Regions from separate parts of the Lysinibacillus sp. FSL M8-0134 genome, predicted to be linked through region 2. Evidence: riboswitches for the same ligand, from Rfam matches in the RefSeq annotation. Region 2 holds a riboswitch; the other holds the start of a gene.
What was found. A riboswitch is a leader RNA that binds a small molecule or an ion and turns the genes downstream of it on or off. The one in region 2 is predicted to bind S-adenosylmethionine.

Region 1 (3,217 bases), 2.0 Mb from region 2:
TTACACTGTATGTAGACGAACACTTAGCGACTATTGACCGCCATAGGGCCACACACTATACGAAAAAAACGTCTACTCCACATTGGTTTATTTTATCGGTAGATGGTCAGGAAATGATTTATGGTCACTCGCCATCCGCGCAAGAAACCGCCTTCATCACTAATGACCCTGTCCATATCTATTTGTTAGAGGATTATATTTGGCATGATGTCCTTATCAATAGACTAGTAAAACGCGATGATCAGGAGCTTGAGGATTGGATTGCGAAAGAGCGAAAAGGTTTTTTCTTAGAATAAAGATGAGAAAAGGGGAGCATTCTGAATAAATTAGTGTTGCTAGGTTTAGGGTGTCTACTAATGTTAGCAGCATGTAATGCTACGCCACCTACCACTCCACTCAGCATTCGTGAACTACCTATCGTCCCAGAACATGTGCAGAAAAACATCGTTTCTCAGGACAATATTCAATTATTGTATGAAGATGACGCGACGTATTATCTCGTCTATTATTCAAAGGGGAATGTACTAGCAAGTATCGAAGTAGGGGAAAATAGACTTATCATTCATCTTAATGAAGGCAGCGAGCAACGAAAAGAGGCCCAACCATATGTTTTTAAAATATCGAAAAGCCCTGAACAGAACCTTATTGAGGTCTTCATCAACAAGCAAAACACACCCATCGATCGTATGACCATCCTGTGAAAAAAGAAACCGAAATCTCACTTTGATGAGATTTCGGCTTTTTGTAATTTGTCTTAATAAAAGACTTTATCAACATTGTATTTGGAGCGGAAAGTATTAATGGCATATGTTTCGTAAATTTCACGTTCCATTGGATCTTCTACTTCATAGACTTCAATTTTGAACACTTCATCACGGTGGTTTTTCATCGGTGATACATTATCCTCAAAGTGCTTTTTAATACGTTGACGGATTTTACGAGCTTTCCCAACGAATAATAGCTCATTCTTGTCATTATAGAATAAGAAAATGCCGCCTTTATCACGTGTGATTTTATGGAAATCAATAAAGCCAAAATAAGGTGTGATTGGCACATCACCTGGTTTTACTTCTTGTTCGCGTTGACGGATAACTACATCTGGTTTTGGAAATTCAATTTTAATCAAACTATTCACGTTCCTCTCTCTTACTAAAGCTATATGGTAACATAAATACGGCATGTTTACCATAAATTTTAAATATCGAAAAGCCACTAACAGCAAGCTTAGTGTACTTCAAATGGACAAAGAACATGCATAGCGAATCACAAAATATTCTATGAATTATTGATATTCTAACTAGTTCATGTTACAATTCAAGGTAATTAAATAATCTTATCAAGAGAAGCTGAGGGATATGGCCCTATGACGCTTCAGCAACCTCTAACATGTGTTAGAAAGGTGCTAATTCCAACAAAGGATATTCCTTTGAGAGATAAGAGTGGACGTGAAAAAAATCCTTCTCATTCTATCTCGTATGGAATGAGGGGGATTTTTTAATTTTTAGAAAAAGAGAGCGAAAACAGAGAGGGGAACGCAAGATGCCAATTAATATTCCGAAAAATTTACCAGCTGGAGAACATTTACGTGAGGAAAAAATCTTCGTGATGGAAGAGGATCGTGCGAAAACACAGCAAATTCGTCCGTTAAATATATTAATTTTAAATTTAATGCCGGAAAAAGAAAAAACAGAACTCCAATTATTACGGTTATTAGGGAATACACCGTTACAGGTCAATATTACGTTTTTAAACACTGCCACACATGAATCAAAAAATGTTAGTAAATCTCATTTACAGCTATTTTATACGACATTCAACCAAATTCGTCATCGACGCTATGATGGCATGATTATTACAGGGGCGCCAGTAGAAAAATTGGCTTTTGAAGAGGTCAACTATTGGCAAGAAATTTCAGAAATTATGGATTGGTCCAAAGAGAATGTGACATCCGTATTACATATTTGTTGGGGAGCACAGGCTGCTTTGTATCACCACTATGGAATTGGAAAGATAGAGCTTTCAGCTAAATGTTCTGGTGTCTATTCCCATGTCATTACCGATTTAACGGTAGATTTAGTGCGGGGCTTTAGTGATTTATTTACCGCTCCTCATTCTCGCCATACGTCTGTGTCAATTGACGATGTACGCAATCATCCAGACTTACGCTTATTATCTTATTCGGAGGATGCAGGGGTATTTATCGTACAATCAAAAGATAATAAAAACATTATGATTACAGGTCACCTGGAATATGATGCAACAACACTAGCCGATGAATACAGTCGTGATGTGGCTAAGGGCCTTGATATCGCCGTTCCCGTAAACTACTTTCCAAACGATGATCCAACTAAAGAGCCTATTAATACATGGCGTGCCCACACCCATTTATTATTCTCGAACTGGTTGAACTACTATGTATACCAAGAAACACCATATGAATGGGATTTTGTTGACGAAATTGAGTATCATATTTAATTCAAATAAAAAGTCTAATTTCTTGCTAATTTAAAAGAAATTAGACTTTTTGATTGTCATTGCTTGTTTCTGCTTTGGGCATTTCGCTCGTTTCAGCTTTCGCTTTGCGATTGCGAATAATCGCCACAATCAGTAAAAGGATCGGTAATAGAATGGTGATGAAAAAAGAAAAGATTGGCCAAATTTCATTATTATATTTGTTCGAATGGACAATGTTTGGGTGAACTATTTGAGAAAGCCCAATAACAATTAGTCCCATCGGTATAATGAGAGGCCGATGATCCTTGATTTTTAAAATCTGGGCAAGGCCGACAACGGTCGTATAGAAATACATAAAAGTTCGAATATAAATGGATGAGATCCACATAAAGGCCATTATAATCTCAATCCGCTGCAAAAAATTCCCTATCGATATTCTTTGTGCTAAGGCATAGCTTGGAAAGGTTCTAGAAGCCGTATTTTCAGGACCTAGTACAAGAATTGATAGCACAATCAATGTCACTAAAACAAATCCACCTAAGATGGTCCCAATATAAAACCCTTTCTGCGCGGATTGCTGTACATTAACCGCAGCAGGGTAAAGCATTAATAACACAATTAATGGAAAGGAAAAAATACTCATAAAACGAATAATACTATAAAACATTGATGATTTTGTTGCCTCGAGTACAGGTTGAATATTTTCAAACGTAATCTGAGGGGTAATACAGACAACAAAAAAAATAAAAATAAAGACAAATAA
Region 2 (3,217 bases):
ACTTTACTCGACTGATGTAGTAACGTTAGAAGTATTACCAAATGAGGCAAATCGAATGAGAAAATACGTAAACGCTACAACATTCTCCCTTATGTTTTTACTTAAGCTTTTACTGTTTGTTCAGTTGCTGTTGCCTGCGTAATCGCTTGTTCTAGATCTGCAATAATGTCCTCTACTGCCTCTAAACCGATGGATAAGCGAATAAGCGATTCGGTTACTCCAGCTTGAACTAATTCATCTGCTGAGAGCTGTTGATGTGTAGTTGAGGCAGGATGAATAATTAATGACTTGGCATCTCCTACATTTGCTACATGTGAAAATAACTTCACGCTATCAATAAGCTTTCGTCCGGCTTCACGTCCACCTTTAATGCCAAATGTGAGCACTGAACCGAAGCCATTTCTTAAATATTTTTTCGCTAAATCATGTGTTGGGAAATCTTCTAAGCCATTATAATTTACATACTCCACAGATGGGTGGTTCTGTAAATATTCAGCCACTGCCAATGCATTTTCATTGTGTTTAGGGATACGCAAATGAAGCGTTTCTAAACCTTGTAACAAATTAAAGGCTGCGTCTGCGCTCAATGTTGGACCAAAATCACGTAATAGCTGTACGCGTAGCTTCGTAGCAAAAGCTGCTGAAGCCGTATCAATGCCGTAGCGTAAGCCATGGTAAGAAGCATCTGGCTCAGTAAAACCAGGAAAACGTCCGCTAGTCCAATCAAACTTACCAGCATCTACCACTACTCCACCTAAAGTTGTACCATGACCACCTATCCATTTAGTGGCTGAATGAACAACAACATCTGCACCATATTCAATAGGTGTTGAGCCATACGGAGAAGCAAACGTACTATCAATAATTAATGGTAAGCCATTCTCATGTGCAATTTTAGCTACCGCTTCAATATCTAAAACCTTTAAGCTTGGATTACCATAAACTTCAGCAAAAATAGCTTTTGTTTTATCGGTAATTGCAGCCTTAAAATTGTCTGGGTTTGTTTCATCTACAAAAATTGTATTAATACCGTAGTTTGGTAGTGTGTTAGCAAATAAATTATAAGTACCGCCATATAAAGAACTAGCTGCTACAATTTCATCACCAGCTCCAGCTAGGTTTAAAATGGAAAATGCGATAGCCGCTGCACCAGATGAAAGTGCTACTGCTGCTGTTCCACCTTCCAATAAAGCCACACGTTTTTCAAAAACATCAACAGTTGGATTTGTAATGCGTGTGTAAATGTTCCCTGCTTCTTCTAAGGCAAAAAGACGTTGCGCATGAGCAGTGTCTTTAAAAACGAATGCCGTTGAGCGATAGATGGGAACAGTTCGAGATCCTGTCACTGGGTCTGGTTCTTGACCACCATGTAACAACAATGTTTCTGGTTTAAAATTTGTCATTGTGTACCTCCAAATGGTTATTTTTTTACGATGGCACCGGAGATGAGGAGGATTTTTCTGTAGAAAACAAAAACCCTCTTCAGCTAAGAAGAGGGTTGCGGTTGCAAGTTTTCCTCCCCTTATCTGCCAGATCCAAGTAAGAATCTGTAGGAATTAGCACCTTAGTAAGTTCATCACTTACTGGTTGCCGGGCATCATAGGGCCTATCCCTCCGCCGCTCTTGATAAGAGTATGAGATTCAATTTCCATCGTTGTTACACAGTATAAACATAGAGTTTTTTTCTGTCAACATGTAAATTTTATTTTTTCCGAAACTTCTGTCTGCTCTTTTACGTACTATGAACGCATACACTATTTTAGAAAAAATTTTGAAGGGAGTATTTTTATGGTAAAAGCCGTGATTATTTTTCTCTTAGTTGGATATTTAATTGGCTGTATTCACGGCTCTAAAGTGGCACAATTTTTATCTGGGGTTGATTTAAAAAAAGCTGGCCATGGTAATGCTGGTGCATCCAATGCTACACTTTCCCTAGGTTGGAAATATGGCGTTTTAGTAGCTCTCATCGATATTGGTAAAGGTGTTGTAGCCATTATCGGCGCACACATTTATTTAGCAGATGCTATACATTTAACCGAAGGACAAATATGGCTTTTAACTTACATGATGGCTGCAGGGGTTATTTTAGGTCATAATTTCCCATTTTATATGGGCTTTAATGGTGGAAAAGGTACTGCTTCCATTATTGGCATTTTACTTGCTGTTGATTGGAAAATAGGTTTATTTGCACTTATTCTATTTGTCATTTTATCTTTGGCAACAAACTATTTAATTGTTGGAGTACTTGAGTTTTATCTCGTTTTTTGTACAGCAACTTATTTATGGATTCCTGGAATCGGTCCTACTGTTATTGCTGTCCTTCTATTTGGCATAGCGATTATTTTGCACATTGAAAATATTAAACGATTAGTAAATGGCACAGAGCCAAAAGTCACATCTGCATTTAAGAAAAAGAAATAAAGTTTTACATTTACAAACTATTTAAATATAACTACAAATCCCTCTTTATTCGATTTTGACAACAAAGCGTGCTATGCTCATGATATAGATAAGACACAAAGGAGAGAATATTTAAATGGTTAAAGAATTATTACGCAACCATTCCTCGGTTCGTATTTATGATGGCAATCCGATTTCAAGAGAAATCATCGAGGATTTAATTGCAACAGCACAAATGGCTGCCACATCACATTTTGTCCAAGCCTATAGTGTAATATGGGTAACAGATGCAGACAAAAAGGAGAAATTAGGATTACTCTCTGGTAACCCTCGTCAATATGAAACTTCTGGTGGTGCTTTTGTCTTTTGCGTTGACTTCAAGCGTCTTCAAATGGCTGGAAAACTAGAAGGTGTAGACATAGTTGCAGATTCTGCTGAAAATGTTCTAGTGGGTGTAGCTGATGTATCGTTGTTTGCACAGAACTTTGTGATCGCAGCAGAATCAATGGGGTATGGAATTTGCTATATTGGAGGGGTACGTAACAATCCTTCCGAAATAAGTGAATTATTTAATCTACCTGATCACGTTTTTCCTTTATTCGGCCTAACAATTGGCGTACCAGCACGACGCAATGAAGTCAAACCACGCTTACCTGTGTCTGCCGTATTACATGAAAACGGATACAATGTAGACAAGTATGATGAGCTTTTACCAGCTTATAATGAGACAATGGAGATGTATTATAATAACCGATCCTCAAATAGAAAAATTGATAATTGGACAAAACAAATGGCTGATTTTTTAGTCGAACAACGT

Region 1: it holds a riboswitch for S-adenosylmethionine, as region 2 does, so the genes downstream of both, metA (homoserine O-acetyltransferase MetA) here and MKY49_RS01810 (O-acetylhomoserine aminocarboxypropyltransferase/cysteine synthase family protein) in region 2, are expected to answer to the same signal.

Annotation. Positions count from the first base shown of each region.
Region 1 is NZ_JBBPAJ010000001.1:2,311,943-2,315,159, reverse strand. It holds gene MKY49_RS11760 (TrmB family transcriptional regulator) at 1-296, shown strand, start outside; gene MKY49_RS11755 (hypothetical protein) at 357-701, shown strand; gene MKY49_RS11750 (nucleotide excision repair endonuclease) at 755-1,126, opposite strand; SAM riboswitch class I at 1,331-1,440, shown strand; gene metA (homoserine O-acetyltransferase MetA) at 1,540-2,475, shown strand; gene MKY49_RS11740 (GerAB/ArcD/ProY family transporter) at 2,516-3,217, opposite strand, start outside.
Region 2 is NZ_JBBPAJ010000001.1:326,730-329,946, reverse strand. It holds gene MKY49_RS01810 (O-acetylhomoserine aminocarboxypropyltransferase/cysteine synthase family protein) at 102-1,403, opposite strand; SAM riboswitch class I at 1,520-1,633, opposite strand; gene MKY49_RS01805 (glycerol-3-phosphate acyltransferase) at 1,789-2,421, shown strand; gene chrR (class II chromate reductase ChrR) at 2,537-3,217, shown strand, end outside.